DNA from 3 places in the Pontibacter sp. LHS2 genome. Region 1 is predicted to be linked to each of the others. Evidence: riboswitches for the same ligand, from Rfam matches in the RefSeq annotation. Region 1 holds a riboswitch; each other region holds the start of a gene.
What was found. A riboswitch is a leader RNA that binds a small molecule or an ion and turns the genes downstream of it on or off. The one in region 1 is predicted to bind S-adenosylmethionine.
Positions count from the first base shown of each region.

Region 2: linked by a shared signal. The riboswitch ahead of metH (methionine synthase) and the one ahead of AC5FX6_RS08690 (O-acetylhomoserine aminocarboxypropyltransferase/cysteine synthase family protein) in region 1 are both predicted to bind S-adenosylmethionine.
Region 3: linked by a shared signal. The riboswitch ahead of AC5FX6_RS06900 (ATP-grasp domain-containing protein) and the one ahead of AC5FX6_RS08690 (O-acetylhomoserine aminocarboxypropyltransferase/cysteine synthase family protein) in region 1 are both predicted to bind S-adenosylmethionine.

Region 1 covers NZ_JBZYWG010000002.1:4,036-10,540, forward strand. Annotated here, with positions in the region: gene AC5FX6_RS08680 (homoserine dehydrogenase) at 1-927, opposite strand, end outside; gene metX (homoserine O-acetyltransferase MetX) at 908-1,966, opposite strand; gene AC5FX6_RS08690 (O-acetylhomoserine aminocarboxypropyltransferase/cysteine synthase family protein) at 1,966-3,300, opposite strand; SAM riboswitch class I at 3,593-3,695, opposite strand; gene AC5FX6_RS08695 (SDR family oxidoreductase) at 3,951-5,435, shown strand; gene AC5FX6_RS08700 (phosphoribosylaminoimidazolesuccinocarboxamide synthase) at 5,612-6,505, shown strand, end outside.
Region 2 covers NZ_JBZYWG010000004.1:194,761-201,265, reverse strand. Annotated here, with positions in the region: gene AC5FX6_RS18745 (ribonucleoside-diphosphate reductase subunit alpha) at 1-717, opposite strand, end outside; gene AC5FX6_RS18740 (ribonucleoside-diphosphate reductase small subunit) at 1,065-2,024, opposite strand; gene rplU (50S ribosomal protein L21) at 2,672-2,980, shown strand; gene rpmA (50S ribosomal protein L27) at 3,049-3,318, shown strand; SAM riboswitch class I at 3,633-3,742, shown strand; gene metH (methionine synthase) at 3,813-6,505, shown strand, end outside.
Region 3 covers NZ_JBZYWG010000001.1:1,572,374-1,578,878, forward strand. Annotated here, with positions in the region: gene AC5FX6_RS06885 (amidoligase family protein) at 1-792, shown strand, start outside; gene AC5FX6_RS06890 (gamma-glutamyl-gamma-aminobutyrate hydrolase family protein) at 780-1,706, shown strand; gene yjjX (inosine/xanthosine triphosphatase) at 1,713-2,273, opposite strand; SAM riboswitch class I at 2,458-2,561, shown strand; gene AC5FX6_RS06900 (ATP-grasp domain-containing protein) at 2,911-3,894, shown strand; gene AC5FX6_RS06905 (LLM class flavin-dependent oxidoreductase) at 3,897-4,919, shown strand; gene AC5FX6_RS06910 (SDR family NAD(P)-dependent oxidoreductase) at 5,109-5,879, shown strand; gene AC5FX6_RS06915 (cation-transporting P-type ATPase) at 6,002-6,505, shown strand, end outside.

The sequences.
Region 1 (6,505 bases):
ATCAGCCCATACCGCTGAACCAGTGGGGTGACTCCCCGCACCGCGCCCCTTCAGGAATTGCTGACCGGCAAACCGCGCCTCTATTTCGAGTCCGTTAAACTCAGCTTCCACGTCATACAGAGCATCGGTTTCGTGTACCAAGGTAGGCAGCACCTGCAACGAAACCCGGTCTGTACCCACTGCTCTTAGCGAACCAACGAGTTTGATGCGGCAATTTAGTGCGGCAGCCAATTCTATAGCCTCTGAACTGATGTGATTGATACCGAAGTGCAGCACCTCGTCTGGATGCACTAGTACCCCATAGGCATGCGCGGCCAGGATGCAGAGCTTGTGCAGGGCGTCTGTTCCCTCCACATCCAAAGAGGGATCGGCTTCGGCGAAACCCAATTCCTGCGCCTGAGCCAAAGCGGACTGGTAGCTACCACCCTCGCTGTGCAGCTTACTTAATATATAATTAGAGGAGCCGTTGAGTATACCCCGCACCTCCACCAGCGGCTCTGATCCATAGTAGGCCTCAAGTGTGCGCAGCACAGGTATACTGCCGCACACAGACGCCTCGTACAGCAGCACTCCCCCATGTTTCTGCTGCAAGCTTATTAACTCTGGCAGATTTTCAGCGACTACCTTTTTATTGGCCGAGACTACGGTTCTGCCCTGCTGCAAAGCTTGCCTGAGTATACTGAGCGCTTCTTTGGGGTCGCTGATCAGTTCGGCAATAATATCAAGGCTGGAGTCTTGCAACAACTCCTGCACATCATAGGTAAAGGCGGCGGCTGGCAATGTGCGTGGCTTCTCTCTGTCTTTCACGCAGATACTCCCAATCTCCCAACCAAGGTGCCGGTTAGCTTCCACCACATCGTAAAGCCCCTGCCCTACGCAGCCAAAACCGATCAGCCCAATGCGTTTTTTAAACTTTTGTATTTTCATAGTGTATGTGCTTTACTTGTTGGGTTTGATAAAAATGTCGAATTGCCTCTGTCAACTGTGCCGTTTCCACCAGAAAACCATCATGTCCGTAGCCTGAGTGGAGCAAAGCGAATCCTGAGCCGGGCACCAGTTGGCTCAGCTCACGCTGCTCCTCTACCGGAAAGAGCAGGTCGGTATCCACTCCCACAAAAAGACACTTGGCTTTTAGCCTTTCCAGCGCCTTGGCTATACCTCCCCGGTCCCGGCCAATGTGGTGGGAGTCCATAGCTTTGGAAAGCAGCCAATAGGTATAGGCGTTGAAGCGCTGTGCCAGTTTCTCACCTTGGTATACCTGATAGGAGGATGCCCGAAAATTATCGGTAATGCTACTGCCCGGCTCCTGCTGCGATGCTTCGTAGCAGGTATAGTGCCGGTAAGAAAGCATGGCAATGGCACGAGCCGTTTTAAGACCAGCTATACCTGCTTCTTTGGTATTGGTCTGCCAGGTTGGATCCTGCCGAATGGCCATGCGCTGGCTCTCGTTGAAGGCGATGCCCCAAGCCGAATGACGCGCATTGGAAGCCACCTGGATCAGGTTCTGGAAGAAATGGGGCTGTTCTATAGCCCACTCCAGTGCCTGCTGCCCACCCAGCGAGCCACCCAGCAGCGTATGCACCTGCGTTATACCTAAGTCCTGCCGCAATAGGTCAAAAGCCCGCACAATATCCCGGTTGGTCAGTGGCGGGAAGCTGTGGTAGTAGGGCTGCAGCGTTTCCGGATTAATTTCAAGTGGTCCTGTGGATCCATAGCAGCCACCCAAGGTGTTCGCACAAACCACAAACCAGTCCGCTGGGTCGTATAGTTTTTCCTCGCCAAATAATTCACCCCACCAGTCGGTGAAGTCCGAGCTGCCGGTGAGGGCGTGGCATACCCACACCACATTGCTTTGGTCTTGATTGAGTCGTCCATAAGTTGTATAGGCCAGTTGGAAGCCAGGGAGCGATGCCCCCGACTCCAGCTGAAATTTTCTCTGGTAATGGAATACTAATTGTTCAGGCATTATGCTTCGTTCAATACAGGTTCATCGTGGTGCTGCCGTACCTTGGCAAAAGCCTGTTCCAGATCAGCTTTGATATCATCGAGGTGCTCTATACCTGCGGAGAGGCGCAGTAGCGTTGGCGTTACGCCCGCACTCTGCTGCTCCTTTTCCGTAAGCTGCTGGTGGGTAGTAGAGGCTGGGTGTATGATCAGAGTTTTCGCGTCGCCGACATTGGCTAAGTGACTTACCAGTTGCAGGCTGTTCACAAAGATTTCCGCCTGTTTTTTGTCGCCTTTCAGATTAAAGGAAAGTACGCCACCAAATCCTCGCTTCAGGTATTTCTTGGCCAGGTCGTGGTATTTGCTGGAAGAAAGTCCCGGGTAGTTCACACTTTCCACCTGCTCGTGCTGCTCCAGCCACTCGGCCAGCGCCTGCGCATTTTGCACGGTGCGGTCCACACGCAGCGAGAGTGTTTCCAATCCCTGCAGCAGCAGGAAGGAGTTGAACGGGCTAAGCGCCGGACCAAAGTCACGCAGACCTTCTACCCTTGCTCTGATGGAAAAGGCGATATTGCCGAAAGGTCCGTCCGTGCCGAACACCTCCCAGAAATTAAGGCCGTGATATCCCTCCGAAGGTTCAGAGAACTGTGTAAACTTACCATTACCCCAGTTGAAGTTACCGCCATCCACGATCACACCACCAATGCTGGTACCGTGTCCGCCGATCCACTTCGTAGCAGACTCCACTACCACATTGGCGCCATGCTCCAGCGGCCTGAACAGGTAGCCACCGGCCCCAAAAGTATTGTCTACCACCAGCGGGATGTCATGTTTTTTAGCTATGGCCGCTATACCATCGAAGTCAGGTATATTGAAGCGCGGGTTGCCGATGGATTCGGTATAGATGGCTTTGGTATTTTCGTCGATCAAACTTTCGTAGCTCTCCGGATCGTCACTCTCGGCAAAGCGTACCTCAATCCCCAGCCTTTTGAAGGCCACCTTAAATTGGTTGTAAGTACCACCGTACAGGAAACTGGTGGACACAAAATTATCGCCTGCCTGCAGGATGTTGTTGAGCGCAATGAACTGAGCCGCCTGTCCGGAGGCAACCGCTACGGCCGCCACGCCGCCTTCCAAAGCTGCGATGCGCTTTTCAAACACATCGGTGGTGGGGTTCATGATGCGGGTATAGATATTGCCGAACTCCCGAAGCGCAAACAGGTTGGCACCGTGCTCCGCGTCTTTGAAAACATATGAAGACGTCTGGTAAATCGGCACGGCGCGGGAACGGGTGGTTGGATCAATCTCTTGGCCGGCGTGTAACTGAAGTGTTTCGAAATGAAGTGAATTAGACATAGTCGTTTTGTTTAAAATTTTGAAAAGTATAGAATAGATTAGCTTGTTCTAAGACAAGAGGAAAGAGGAGGCTACAGACGTTTGCTCACAGGCTATACCTGTGGCTAGACGTTATTGCAGCAAAAAATTGATTAGTATGTTGGTCGCGCTAGCAACAGCAGCAACACATGCACATGGGGTTACACATGACAGCAGCATGTGCGAGGGCATGATGAGATTGTGGCAGTTGGCCTGCCGTGGTTGATCGTAAAAAAAGCGGTGTTGGTTTTGTTCCCTTTTCCATAACGTTATCAATTTATATGCTTCCGAACATCCGGAATCAGGAATTAGCACCTTGCCTGAGGCTGGTTGCTAGCGCTTCACAGAGCCTGTCTCTCCACGCTTCTTTATAAATCGATACCCACAAAGGGATATCAGACTTGATGTTGCAATATTAGGGCAGCATTTCAAATAATCCAAATTTTTATTTTATATTATTTCAGTTTCATCGAAAAATCAATTTCATAACCTTGCAAATCAAGGCATTGCATACCTTATAAGAGAGACCCATCATATCTACAGATTCGCTATCTTTGAATAAGCATAATCGCACATGTATAACATTATCAGATCATCCCTGTTGTGCAGGTATAGATGGCCTAAAGATTAAGATGAAGATACTCCTGACCGGCGCAAACGGCTACATTGGCAAACGACTTCTTCCTGTGCTCATAGAAGGGCAGCACGAAGTGGTATGCCTTGTCCGGGACCCCCGCCGTTTCGAGGTAGCAGACAGCCTGAAGGACAAAGTACAGGTGGTAAAAGGCGATCTGCTCCAGCCGGAAAGTTTACAGGCCTTACCCCATGACATAGACGCTGCCTACTATCTGGTACACTCCATGGGCTCTGGCTCGGCAGACTTTGAAGAGGCTGAAAGAGCATCGGCCATGAACTTCGTCAGCTACCTTAACAGCACCAGTGCCAAGCAACTGATTTACCTGAGCGGCATCGCTAACGACGAGCACCTTTCTAAACACCTTAGTTCCCGCCGACAGGTAGAGGATGTGCTCGCGCAGGGCAAAGCATCGCTAACCGTACTTCGGGCGGCGATCATCATTGGGTCAGGCAGTGCTTCTTTCGAGATCATCCGCGACCTGGTAGAGAAATTACCTGTAATGATCACACCTCGGTGGCTCAACTCACGCTGCCAACCCATCGCCATACGCGACGTGATGTTTTACCTGACTGCCGTGCTCGGCCGTGAAGACTGCTATGACAAACGATTCGAGATCGGCGGACCTGATGTGCTCACCTACAAGCAAATGTTGCTGCAGCTGGCCAAAGTCCGGAACTTGAAACGGCACATCTATACCTTGCCAGTACTCACGCCCAAGCTTTCCTCCTATTGGCTATACTTTGTCACGAGCACCAACTATGCATTAGCCCGCAGTCTGGTGGAGAGTCTGCGTAACGATGCCGTGGTGAAAGACAGCAGCATACAGCAGCTTATCCCCCATAAGTGCCTGAGCTATGAGAGTGCTCTGAATCTGGCTTTTACCAAGATGGAGCAAAACATGGTGGTGTCGAGTTGGAAGGATGCGCTGGTGAGTGGCACCATCCAACTCAATTTCATGGATTTTGTACAAATTCCAGAGCATGGCGTTCTCACCGATCGCCAGCGCATGCGCTTTGACAGAGCACCTGAAGAAGTGATGGACAACATCCTGCGCATTGGTGGTGAGCGCGGCTGGTATAAGACTGACTTTCTATGGGAGATACGCGGACTACTCGACAAAATGGTGGGCGGGGTTGGTCTCCAACGCGGTCGCAGACACCCAATTGATGTTAAAGCCGGCGATTCTATTGATTTCTGGCGTGTACTGGCAGTTGACCTCCAGGCGAGACGTATGCTGCTTTACGCCGAAATGAAGCTCCCTGGCGAGGCTTGGCTGCAGTTCAGAATATGCCAGGAGGCGGATGGAAACTACCTCGAGCAATTGGCTGCATTCCGGCCAGATGGTTTAGCAGGCAGACTGTACTGGTATGCCATGCTTCCGTTTCATTTTATTATTTTTAAAGGAATGGCACATAACATCATTCATTATCGGGAGCCGTTAACAGAGAAATCTTTGCCTCCTCCGCAACATTCTCGATAATGTACAAACAATAGATTTCATAATATAAAACTATCACTATACTTAAGAGTATAATACTATGTCTGAACTCAGATGCTTATCCCCTCTGCAAAGGCATTTTACATTTATACTTATACCTTATAACTCTCACCGACAAAAATATTTTAACTTTGCCTTTCTCTAACCTAACAGACCTAATGGAGGCCATAAAAGAAACTAATTTCTCCTTCGCCGGACAGACCGGTTTTTATAGAGGCAAGGTACGCGATGTTTATTATTTTGAGGATCGTTTAGCAGTAGTTGCCACCGACAGAATTTCTGCATTTGATGTTGTGCTTCCGAGAGCCATTCCTTATAAAGGCCAGGTATTGAACCAAATAGCAAGCATAAACCTTAAAACTACTGCTGACCTGGTGCCTAACTGGGTGCTGTCGACGCCCGACCCTAACGTGACCATCGGTTACCGTTGCGAGCCTTACAAGGTAGAGATGGTGATCAGAGGCTACCTGGCCGGGCATGCCTGGCGCGAGTACAAAGCAGGTAAACGCACCGTATGCGGCGTAGCGCTACCTGAGGGTTTGCGTGAAAACGACAGACTGCCGGAGCCGATCATCACCCCGACCACAAAGGCGGATGAAGGGCATGATGAGGACATCTCGCGTGAAGAAATTCTGGCGAAAGGCATTGTATCTGAGCAAGAATATATTAAATTAGAAGCTTATACCCGAGCGCTCTTTGCAAGAGGCACGGAACTAGCCGCACAGCGCGGACTGATACTGGTGGACACCAAGTACGAGTTTGGCAGCTACAACGGCGAGGTATACCTGATCGACGAGATCCATACACCAGACTCTTCGCGCTACTTTTACCTGGAGGGATATCAGGAGCGACAGCAGAACGGTGAACCGCAGAAGCAGCTGTCAAAAGAGTTTGTACGCCAGTGGTTGATCGAGAATGGGTTTCAGGGCAAAGAAGGACAAGCTATACCTGAAATGACCGATGAAGTGGTGAACAGCATTTCGGACCGTTACATCGAGCTTTATGAGGTTTTCACAGGGAAACCTTTTCACAAAGAAAGTTATGATAATGTG
Region 2 (6,505 bases), on a different contig from region 1:
TGCGCATTGCTTCAGCGTGTCGTAGATACCTGGTATGCTATCGTCCTGCATAGCAAGCAGGAAGCACGAGGATAGCTGCGGCTTTGGTGTACCGGCATTGAATAATGTTGGCGTGGCGTGCGTAAACCATTTCTCAGACATGAGATTATAAGTCTCGATGGCAGATTCGATGTCCTCCTTATGGATACCCACGGCCACACGCATCAACATATGCTGCGGGCGCTCCACGATCTTGCCGTCAAGGCGAAGCAGGTATGAGCGCTCCAGCGTTTTGTATCCGAAATAATCGTAGTTGTAGTCCCGGTCATATATGATGGTCGAGTCCAGCGTAGCGGCGTGCTTGCGGATGATCTCGTACACATCCTTTGCCAGAAGCGAAGCGTTTTCTCCTGTCTTAGGGTCCTCGTAGGTATAGAGGCGCTTCATGGTGTTGGAGAACGACTTGCTCGTCACCTTGTGCAGGCTAGAGATCGCCACACGGGCAGCCAGCACTGCGTAGTCCGGGTGCTTGGTCGTCAGGGACGCAGCTGTCTCAGCAGCCAAGTTGTCCAGCTCGATGGTGCTCACGCCGTCGTAAATGCCGTCAATTACTTTCTTGGCCACCTCAATCGGCGACACATAGTCCATGTTCAGACCATAGCACAGCTTCTCGATGCGTGCGGTAATTTTGTCGAATTTGACGGATTCGCGTCGGCCGTCTCTTTTAACTACTAACATAGCGTATACATTTAGCGGGAGTCAAATGCCCGGGTTTTTATAAGATATAGGTATAAATGATCCGCTCTTAAAGCAGCGGGTTGAAACATGCTAATATTATCATAAGGCAATACGTATATAGATACCTAAGCCGTTGAAATACTATACTTTAACAGGTAAAGCCAAATGCTTTTACAGAAATTGAGGCGGACGCCCCGTCTGGCGGCTGATGCCAGCTTATGAATCCGGTGCCGGGGAGCTACGAAGGCAGCTATACCTGCAACCGGAGTATTCAAGGTAATGAAGGAAGGGCCGGGCCTGACACCCGGCTCTCTTTATCTCCTAAACTTACTAAGTAATTCAGATTGTTAAAAGTCTTCGTCGAGCGAAAACACGTTTTTGTCTTTGTCGCCCATCACACCAGCTTTCTGGTACTCCGCTACACGCTTTTCGAAGAAGTTGGTCTTGCCCTGCAGCGAGATCATTTCCATGAAGTCGAACGGGTTGGTGGCGTTGTAGATCTTGCTGCAACCCAGTGATACCAACAGGCGGTCAGCTACGAACTCGATGTACTGGCTCATCAACTTAGCGTTCATGCCAATCAGGTCAACTGGCAGCGCGTCGGTTACGAACTCCTGCTCAAAGGTCACCGCATCACGGATGATCTCGTGCACACGGCTCTCAGGCAGCTTTTCATTCAGCATAGAGTAGAGCAGGCAGGCGAAATCGCAGTGCAGGCCTTCGTCACGCGAAATCAGCTCGTTAGAGAAGGTCAAGCCTGGCATCAGGCCACGCTTCTTGAGCCAGAAGATAGAGCAGAAAGAACCGGAGAAGAAGATACCCTCCACAGCCGCAAAAGCGATCAGACGCTCTGTGAAGTTTTCACTGTTGATCCACTTAAGCGCCCACTCGCCTTTCTTCTTCACGCAAGGCACTGTCTCCAGTGCGTTGAACAGATAGTCTTTTTCAGACTGCTTCTTTATATAAGTGTCGATCAGCAGGGAGTAAGTCTCGGCGTGAATGTTCTCCATCATGATCTGGAAGCCATAGAAGCAGCGAGCTTCCGGTAGCTGTACTTCCTGCATGAAGTTGATGGCCAGGTTCTCGTTTACGATGCCGTCCGAAGCAGCGAAGAAAGCCAGTACGTGACTGATGAAGTGGCGTTCGCCGTCGTTCAGGTTCTCCCAGTCTTTCTGGTCCTGCGACAAGTCGATTTCCTCGGCGGTCCAGAAGCTGGCCTCTGCCTTTTTATACATCTGCCACACCTCGTCGTGCTGTATCGGGAATAAAACAAAGCGATTTGGGTTCTCTTGTAGTATTGGCTCCATGCGCGTAAACTTTAATGTTATTTAAACTAACAGCGACACTTCGTTACTGTTTTATATAATGTCAGACTTAGAAGTCAAGGCACCGTTTGGCGGGTGACTTTAAGGTAACAGGTTTTCAAATATAGTGATAAGAACTTGAATTGGAGGGCTAAAGTTGTTCAATTTATTAACACTTTGCTAAGTGTTTGATTGTGTGATTTTTGTCATGGAATTAACAGGCTTATTAACATGATTGTGTTGACATATATAATTGTCTTTATATAGTAAACACAATATTAAATCATTGTTAAATGATGAAAAGTGCAAGCTTGTGACGCCTATTAAGCAAGTGTGGGCATTTTGCAGGGTCTAAAATCCAATAAACAGCAAGCTTGGCTCCAAATTCGGAGGAAGGTTTTGCCCGGCTTATGGAGTTGGTGTGGAAAACGTGAATTTCTCAATCGAGAGGCAACGTTCTGCGGATTAGTGTGTTATGTGCTATTTCAGGAGGTGCAAAATAATTGAATAGAGATTTCAACATCGTTATCCACATAGTTGTGCATAAGGTCTGAAAAAACAGAATGAATTAAGGAACAATGATTTGCATATTAATTTTTAGACTGCTAATTTTGCAGACTTAAAATTTTTTAAATCATACATTGAAGCTGATGTACGCAATTGTAGAAATCGCAGGTCAACAGACCAAAGTAGAGGCCGGAAGGTTCATCTACGCTAACAAGCTTTCCGGCAATGATGGTGACGCCGTTGAGTTCACCAATGTTCTTCTTACTGATGATAACGGCACGCTTACTGTAGGTGCTCCTTTCGTTAGCGGTGTTAAAGTGGTTGGTAAAATCCTTGGCAACGTGAAAGGCGACAAAGTAATCGTTTTCAAAAAGAAGAGAAGAAAAGGCTATCGTAAGAAGAATGGTCACCGCCAGCACTTCACGAAAGTTCTGATCGAGAGCATTGGTTAAGCAGTAAGAAGAAATTAAACGTTGAATTTTTCAGGTGTTTCATCGCCCTGAGTAAATAATTAAACAAAATGGCACACAAAAAAGGAGCTGGTAGTTCTAACAACGGTCGTGAGTCGCATTCTAAACGACTTGGCGTTAAGATTTACGGTGGCCAGGATATCATCGCTGGTAACATCATTGTAAGACAAAGAGGTACTGCACACCACCCGGGTCAGAACGTGGGTATGGGCAAAGACCACACACTGTTCGCTATGGTTGACGGTGTAGTTTCATTCAAAAAAGGCGTTAAGAACCGTTCATTCGTTTCTGTAATTCCTAAAGTAGAAGCAGAAGCTTAATTCTGACCGATACCAAAAGTCTTTGGGCTTTGAAGTAAAAAGGGACTCCCAGCAAGGTGGTCCCTTTTTATTTTGCCTAAATGTAAATACTTCTCCGAGGCAAGAACAATCGGGTTAGCGCCTCCGTATAAGAAGGTATAAAGAGTTATAGAGTGAAAACAATTAAACTCTTTTAGGAAAGGGACACTTTTGGTGTCCCTTTCTGTTTTTATACTTTTCTGGGCGCGACTTTAAACCTCCTTCTCTCCTGATATCCTCTTATCCTGATGCAACAAAAATTCGCCTTTTGCGGATAAGTGTGTATCTTTGCAGCATTCTTATCAAGAAAGACCGAGGGACAGGGCCCTATGACGTCTTAGCAACCTTGTACCAGCTTGGTGCTAATTCCCTTCTCAGCCATACCTTGGCCGGGAAAAGATAAGAGAGTATACCTACCTTGGGTGTCCTTCTTGATAAGCGCGTATGTAGACTTAACCAAGAGGGGGAACACCAAAATGACCAAATCACATCCGATCCATACCTTGCTGCAGGAGCGCGTGCTTGTGCTTGATGGCGCCATGGGCACCATGATCCAGCGCTACCAGCTCTCCGAAACCGATTTTCGTGGCGAGCGCTTCAAGGACCATCCGTCTGATCTCAAAGGTAACAACGACTTACTCTCTATCACACGGCCCGATATTATCAAGGCCATCCACACCGAGTACCTCGAAGCTGGCGCTGACATCATCGAGACCAATACCTTCAGCGGCACCAGCATCGCGATGGCTGATTATCACCTGGAGCATGTGGTGTATGAGATAAACTACGAATCAGCCAAAATAGCCCGTGAGGCGGCTGATGAAGTGGAAGCCAAAGGTCCGGCGCACAAGCGCTTCGTAGCAGGCGCTATTGGCCCGACCAACCGCACGGCTTCCCTCTCCCCGGATGTGAACAACCCCGGTTACCGCGCCATCACCTTCGACCAATTGGTGGAGGCTTATTACGAGCAGGTGCGCGGGCTGATGGACGGCGGTTCAGACCTCCTGCTGGTGGAGACGGTATTCGATACGCTCAACTGTAAGGCCGCCCTCTTTGCGATACAGCAATATGTGAATGACGGTGGCAAGGAGCTGCCGATCATGGTGTCGGGCACTATCACCGACGCCAGCGGCCGTACCTTATCCGGACAAACAGTGGAAGCCTTCTGGAACTCCATTTCGCATGCACCCATCCTGAGTGTGGGATTCAACTGTGCTTTGGGTGCCCGTCAGCTCAAGACGCATATTCAGGAGCTCTCCCGCATATCCAACTGTTACATCAGTGCTTACCCGAATGCCGGCTTGCCAAATGCCTTTGGCGGCTACGATGAAACAGCCCAGCAGATGGGTGCTATTGTAGAGGAATACCTGAAGGAAGGGTTGGTAAACGTGTTGGGTGGTTGTTGTGGCACGACGCCAGTACACACCAAAGTAATCGCAGACCTGGTGCGCAGGTATAAACCGCACGTTCCCACTCCCGTAGCTCCCCTCCCACGCTACAGCGGCCTCGAGCCCCTCACCATCACTTCCGATACCCTTTTCGTGAATGTTGGCGAACGCACCAACGTCACCGGCTCCAAGAAATTCTCCCGCCTGATCGTAGACGGTAAGTTTGAGGAAGCCCTATCGGTTGCCCGACAGCAGGTAGAGGGTGGCGCTCAGATCATCGACGTGAACATGGACGAGGGTATGCTCGACTCGGAGCAGGCCATGACCGACTTCCTCCACCTGATCGCCTCTGAACCCGACATCGCCAAACTGCCCATCATGATCGACTCTTCGAAATGGAGCGTGATAGAGGCAGGCCTCAAATGTGTTCAGGGTAAATCAATCGTAAACTCCATCTCACTGAAGGAAGGCGAAGAAGCCTTTAAGAAACTGGCCCGCAAAGTGCGCCAATACGGTGCCGCTGTGGTGGTGATGGCCTTTGATGAACGGGGCCAAGCCGATACTTTGCCGCGCCGCATCGAGATTTGTGAGCGCTCCTACCGCATCCTGGTAGACGAAGTGGGCTTCCCGCCACAGGACATCATCTTTGACCCGAACATCCTGGCCATCGCCACAGGTATAGAGGAGCACAACAACTACGCCGTCGACTACATTGAGGCGGTGAAATGGATCAAGGCCAATCTGCCGCATGCGCAGGTGAGCGGCGGCGTGAGCAACCTGTCCTTCTCCTTCCGAGGCAACGACTTGGTGCGTGAGGCCATGCACACCATCTTCCTCTACCACGCTGTGCAGGCGGGGATGGACATGGGCATCGTGAATGCAGGTATGCTGGGTATTTATGAAGAGGTGCTGCTCGAACTGCGCAACCTGATCGAAGACGTCATCTTCAACCATCACCCGGATTCAACAGAGCGATTGGTGAACTATGCTGAAACCATCAAAGGCAAAGGCAAGACTGCTACAGTTGCTGACAACTCCTGGCGCGAAGCTCCCGTGGAAGAACGCCTGAAGCACGCTTTGGTGAAAGGCATCGTCGACTTCATAGACGAAGACACCGAAGAAGCCCGGCAGAAAGCCACTAAGACACTCGACGTGATCGAAGGCCCCCTGATGGCAGGTATGCAGGTAGTGGGCGACTTGTTCGGCGCAGGTAAAATGTTCCTGCCGCAGGTAGTGAAGAGCGCCCGCGTGATGAAGAAGTCAGTAGCCTACCTGTTGCCCTTTATGGAGCAGGAAAAGCTGGCATCCGACACGTCCAAATCAACAGCTGGCACGATCCTGATGGCAACGGTGAAGGGGGACGTGCACGACATCGGGAAAAACATTGTAGGCGTGGTACTCGCATGTAACAATTACGAGGTGATAGACCTTGGTGTGATGGTGCAGTTGGATAAGATTCTTGCAGAAGCCGAAGCACAGCAAGTTGACATCATCGGTCTAAGCGGTCTGATTACACCATCACTGGACGAAATGGTTTACATCGCGCAGGAGATGGAACGCCGCGGCATGAAAATCCCTTTGCTGATTGGTGGCGCTACAACTTCGCGTGTGCACACGGCTGTGAAGATCGCGCCGCAGTACAGCGGACCGGTCGTGCACGTGCATGATGCGTCCCGCAGCGTGACGGTGGTGAGCAACCTGTTGGGTGGCAACCGCGACAGCTACATGGCTGAGATCAAGGCAGAGTACGGGAAACTGCGCGAAGATCACCTGAACCGCAC
Region 3 (6,505 bases), on a different contig from region 1:
CTCACAGAGAAACGCTATAAAAAGGTGTTTGAAACCTTCAACCTGCATATCGAAGACATCAAAATTGGAAATGGCACCCTGGAAGATGAAGTAGAGGAAACGCTCGGCAATTTGATAGGTAAAGTGTTCCCCAACGAGATCGCCTGTCCCCCGATCCCCTGCACACAGCTTGACAAGCTGGAAAGGCTGCGGGATGCCCTTTTCCAGCACCATGCTGAGGGAACAAATGCCTTCCCTACGAATGCCTTTGGCACCCACATCAATGTGGAGGTTCCCGAATTGGACATTGACACACTGCTTGCTTACCTGCGGGCTTTCCTGCTGCTGTACCCCTGGCTACTGGAAGAAGGACGAACCGACTTCGCCCGGCAGATCAGTCCCTTTATCGCCCCTTACCCGGCTGACTATGTGGACTTGGTGCTTAACCCGGACTATGCACCCGATCTGGATGGGTTTATTATCGATTACCATACCTATAACCCGGACCGGAACCGCCCGCTGGACCTCTATCCCTTACTGGTCTACCTCCGAAGTGATATGCTGGCGCAGTATACCAGACTTGGTAAAGTAAAGGCACGCAAAGCCTTCCATTACAGGCTCCCCAACAGCTCGGTCTCACAACCTGACTGGACCCTGGCGCAGGAATGGAACAATTGGGTGCGGATTGAGGAGCTGGCAACGGACAGGTCTACCCTTGCTCATATGAGCAAAGAGTACCGCTACCTGAAGACCCACACCTTACTGGGTTTTGAAACCAAATGGACAAATAGAATAAAGGAATGGCTATCCTAAGATCTGAAAATAAAATACACCGAGGCAGACCGACCATCGGCATCACAGGGCCTGACAAAGGTGGTGGAGCCGCCTGGTTTTTCACGGCACTTTCGGTATTGCTGGCCGGCGGCAGACCGGTACGCATTACGCCCTCCAGGCCCCGCACCGCGGACGGTTTGCAGGGATTGATCATAGGAGGAGGCGCTGATGTGGACCCCTCCATTTATGAGCAGGAACATGTGATGGATGAGTACTTACGCCGCACCCTGCAACATCCCCGAAAGAACATTTTCCAGCGGGTAGGTCGCTTTGTGAGTTGGGTTTACTACCCGGCCGTGTTCCTGCTCCGCAAATTGCTTAGTCGCAAACTGAGCTTCGGGCTGGACCGTGCCCGCGACCACCTCGAGCTGCAGCTGCTGGACCAGGCTGTACAAAAGAACCTGCCCGTGATGGGGATCTGCCGGGGGGCTCAACTGATGAACGTGTATTTCCGGGGTACCCTTTACCAGGACATCAACACGTTTTACCTTGAAGAGCCCAATCCGGCCAGTGTGTTTCCGGTGAAAAAAGTGCATATAAAAGCAGGCAGCAAATTGGCTGATGTGTTAGGAACCCAGCGGCTCAGAGTGAATGCACTGCACAATCAGGCGGTAAAAGAAGCAGGAGAATCCGTGAATATTGTCGCCCGTGAGCCCAACAAGGTTGTACAAGGTATAGAGCATCAGGAGCAGGAGTTCATGATCGGTGTACAATGGCATCCGGAGTACTTGCCGCAGAGTCGCTCACACCGTCGGCTATTCAAAGGACTGGTGCAGCAGGCAAGGCTCGTCAATCAGCAAATCGAGGAAAATGACCTGCAGACATCTCTGTCACAACCTGCGCTGGAGGCCGAAAAACAGTTAAAACAGCAAACTGACGAAACACAACAGTAAAACTAACTACCCCTCCAGAGTTTTCTGCAGGTATAGCGCCTCGTTTTTGAACCGTACCAACGCCAGTATCACAGCCTGCTCGTAGAGCTGTGTTCTGTCTACCGCATTGTCGGTGAGCAGCCCGATAGCACCGGATGCCTGCTTTGAATTGGATTTCCTGAACACCAGGTCATCCGCTTCCCCAAGTTCCATCCCCTTCTCTACCAGATCGGCTACAATGCCGGGCAGGTAAAAAGAAGCTGATCGCGCCTTGCCTATACCTTTAGCCGAGCGCACCACCACCCAGGCAAAAGCAGCCAGTTCGTCATCATGCGACTCCACACCGCCTTCTATACCTATCCAGTAATCAGCATCCGGATGTGCCGCGTGCGCCTTGTTTACCCTGTTCAGGGCGCCAGTCATGGTTTCCTCGTCTGTCATGGGCTGGTCAGCTACGCCAGAGGGCACTGACACAGGTATGGCCTCGAAGTGCAGCGCAGGAAACATGTTGCGGAAGCCACCAAGGGCAGCAGCTACTTTTACCGGGTTGCGTGACGCGACCACTACAGTATGTTGGGGTTTGCTCATCAGGTATAGGACTTAGTCAATGCAAAGAAAGGGAAGCGACTGCAGAAGTAAAAGCCCATAGACTCGATCTGGCTCAGCCCGCTTCAAAACCAATGTACCTACACTTTTTTTACTTATAATTTGGAATTCTTAAAATCTGCCCCCAACTTTGTATCCGTAAAGTCAATATACCTACACCGTATTTGATTTATAAAGAAGAAGGGAGAGAACAGGCTCTGTGAACTTCTAGCAACCAGTGAACCACACCAGGTGCTAATTCCTGCCTAAAGCATTTAGGGGATATAAATTTTTAAACATGAACAATTCAGCGAACACCCTTACTGGTTCACTTATCAACCGAAGCATCCCAGCTTCATTCGGTTCATCATTTTCATTCGCTTCTTATACCTGTTGTTGCTGTTGTTGCTAACACAGCTGCGAAGGTCTCCACTATTTTAAGTTAGACTTTATCGTCTCCCTGCGCAGCTCACAGGGATAGCGCTGCCCTATGCACTCGCTGCATCTCGGGCCCTGCTTTGTCATACCCTTTCCTGCATTTTTAGGGTCTTACTCCCTGTGTCTCATCATTTTCCTCACCTTGCCTGAGCGGGGTGCCTGGTACCATTTTGTCAACAATTCACACTTAATATATATACTTATGTCAGCCTATTCATCAGATAAAACAATAGCTATTTTTCACGAACACCAGGAATGGTTCCGTCCCTTGTTCAACGAACTTGAGGCACGCGGCATACCTTACGAGCGCCAGGATGCAGCCGCGCATACCTATGATCTGGCCTCGCCGGAGCAAAACTACAGCCTGGTATTCAACCGCATGAGCCCATCAGCTTACCTGCGCAATAACCAACAGGGCATCTTCTATACCTTGAACCTGCTTGCTCACCTCGAGGCAAAAGGTGTAACAGTGATCAACGGTCACAAAGCTTTCCTCTACGAAACATCCAAAGCGCTGCAGCTCACGCTACTCGAAAAACTGGGCCTGCCCTACCCGAAATCGCGTGTGATCAACCATGCTTCGCAGGCGGTAAAAGCAGCGGAAGGACTGCGCTACCCAATCGTGGTAAAAGCCAATATCGGAGGCAGTGGTGCCGGCATCGTGCGCTATGATTCACCGGAAGAACTGGCGCTTGCTGTTACCACCGGCCAGGTGGAGCTGGGCATCGACCACACGGCGCTGGTGCAGGAGTTTATACCTGCCCGCGGTGGCCATATAAACCGCGTAGAGACCCTGGGCGGCAAGTACCTCTATGCCATCAAGGTATACACCACAGGTGAGAGCTTCAACCTCTGCCCTGCCGATATCTGCCAGACCACTTCCGGCAAAGAGCTGGTACGCAATGCCTGCGCCATCGACGCACCGAAGAACGGTATGCGTGTAGAAGCCTTCACCCCGGAGCAGGAAGTGATCGATGCTATCGAGCGGATCATGCAGGAGGCAGGTATAGATGTAGGTGGCATCGAGTATACCATCGACGACCGCGATGGACAGATCTACTACTATGACGTGAATGCGCTGTCAAACTTCGTGGCAGATGCCGTTAACGTGATCGGCTTCAACCCGCATGCCCGTCTGGTGGACTTCCTGGAGAAAAAGGCGCAACTGAAAAGAGAGGAGGTATAAGCATGGAATTCGGATATTGGTTACCGGTATTCGGCGGCTGGTTACGCAACGTCGACAACGAGAACATGGCCCCGAACTGGGACTATGTCAAAAAACTGGCGCAACGCAGCGAGGACTGGGGTTACAGCCTCTCCCTCATTGCAGAGCTATACCTGAACGACATCAAAGGTGAAGAAGCCCCCTCCCTGGAAGCCTGGTCTACCGCGGCGGCTTTAGCAGCTGTGACCGAGCAATTGGAGATCATGGTGGCCGTGCGCCCCACTTTCCATAACCCGGCCATACTGGCCAAGCAGGCGGCCAACATCGCCCAGATCAGCGGCGACCGCCTGTCGCTGAACGTAGTATCGTCGTGGTGGAAAGACGAGGCGACCAAGTACGGACTCCAGTTTGAGCAGCACGATGACCGCTACGCCCGCACCAAAGAGTGGCTCGATGTCGTGACTGGCGTGTGGGAGCAGGACCACTTCTCTTACCAGGGCAACTACTACCAGGTAGAAGACAATGTGCTACAGCCAAAACCAACCAAAAAGCCCTTTCTCTATGCCGGCGGTGAGTCGGAAGCGGCCAAAACGCTTATCAGTCAGCAGTGCGACGGCTATGTGATGCACGGCGACTCACCGGAACTGATCGGAAAGCGCATCGACGAGATGAAACGCCGCCGCGAAGCCAGGGGCCTCCCTCCTATGAAGTTCGGTGTGGCCGCTTACAGTATCGTGCGTGACTCGGAGCAGGAAGTGAAACGGGAACTTGACCGCATTACCCATGTGAAGGAGTCAGCAGCCGGCTTCAAGAACATGGAACAGTGGGTGTCGGGCACACAACTCGAGCGCCAGCTATCCCTGCAGGACTACTCGGTTTCAAACCGTGGTTTGCGTTCGGGTTTGCTGGGTACGCCGGCGCAGGTACAGGACCGCATCGCGGAGTTTGAGGCCGTAGGCGTGGATTTCTTCCTGTTGCAGTGCAGTCCGCAACTCGAGGAGATGGAGCGTTTCTCTGAAGCTATTATACAGCAAGTGGTCGCTTAAGCATAGCACCCTACCTAATACTAACAGCAACCTAAACTTACCTAACCTTTGGATCCCTGTCGCTTTCTGAGTGGCAGGGATTTTATAGTATATAGCATTTTAAACAGTGACCCTCGTCATTATTTTATTGAGATGCCCTTCCGAGATTTGCGTTATAAGAATAAGGTGCTCACTCTAAATTTTGAAAAAATGACAGCAGATTCACAAAAACAGTTTTCAGGCAAAGTAGCGCTCGTAACCGGAGGCTCATCTGGTATAGGAAAGTCAACTGCACTGCAATATGCCCGCGAAGGCGCCCAGGTGGTTGTATCTGACATACACGAGGAACCGGGCAGGCAGGTAGTGCAGGAAATAGAACAACTTGGCGGGCAGGCTGTTTTTGTGCTGGGCGACGTATCAAAACCCGAAGACTGCGAGCGCATGGTGCAGCAAGCCGTGGAGAAATTCGGCCGGCTGGATATCGCCTTCAACAACGCAGGTATAGGCGGTGAAGCCAACCCGATTGCCGAAATGAGCATCGAAGGGTGGAACAAAGTGATCAGCGTGAACCTGAGCAGTGTGTTCTATTGCATGCACTTTCAGATCCGGCAGATGCTGCAAAACGGCGGCGGGGCCATCGTGAACAACTCATCTATCCTTGGTCAAGTGGGCTTTGCTAATTCAGCTGCTTATGTGGCGGCCAAGCACGGCGTCGTGGGGTTGACCAAAAACGGAGGCATCGAGTATGCTGCACAAGGTATACGGGTCAACGCCATTGGTCCGGCCTTTATCAAAACTCCCTTGCTGACCGATGCCGGCATGACCGAAGACGTGCTGCAATACCTGACTACCAAGCACCCGATCGGCCGTTTGGGCGAGCCCGAGGAAGTTGCCGAGCTGGTTATCTGGCTGAGTTCTGATAAAGCTTCGTTCGTCACAGGATCGTACTACGCTGTAGACGGCGCCTACCTGACGCAGTAAACACCCGTATTACCTACAGAATACCACCTTCTTCCGTAATTCAGATACTCACCTTGTATTGGAATTAATGTTATCTGCGAGCGCCTTGCATCCGCAGGTATAAACGACAACATCAAACTGATATGAGTGTAACAGAAGAGAAAAGAGTAAGCACAAGTCCCCTGAAACCTGGCCAGCATCCTGACTGGCATAGCCTGGAGGCACAGGAAGCGCTTGATTTGCTGGAGGTATCACCCAAGAAGGGACTGACTGATGAAGAGGTGCAAAAGCGGCAGGAACAGTACGGTCGCAATGTGATGACGCCCAAAAAGCAGCAGAGCGCTTTTGTACGGTTCATGTTGCAGTTTCACCAACCCCTGATTTATATCCTGCTTGCCGCTACGGTAGTTACCTTTCTGCTGGATGAGTACATCGACTCAGCCGTGATCTTTGGGGTGGTGTTTATAAACGCGATCATTGGGTACATACAGGAGTCAAAGGCCCTGGCTGCGATCGATGCACTGTCACGCAGCATGACGGCGAAGGCGCAGGTGATCCGCAATGGCAAAAAGCAACACATCAATGCGCAGGAGCTGGTACCCGGCGATATCGTGCAGGTGCAGTCGGGCGACAAGTTTCCGGCCGAT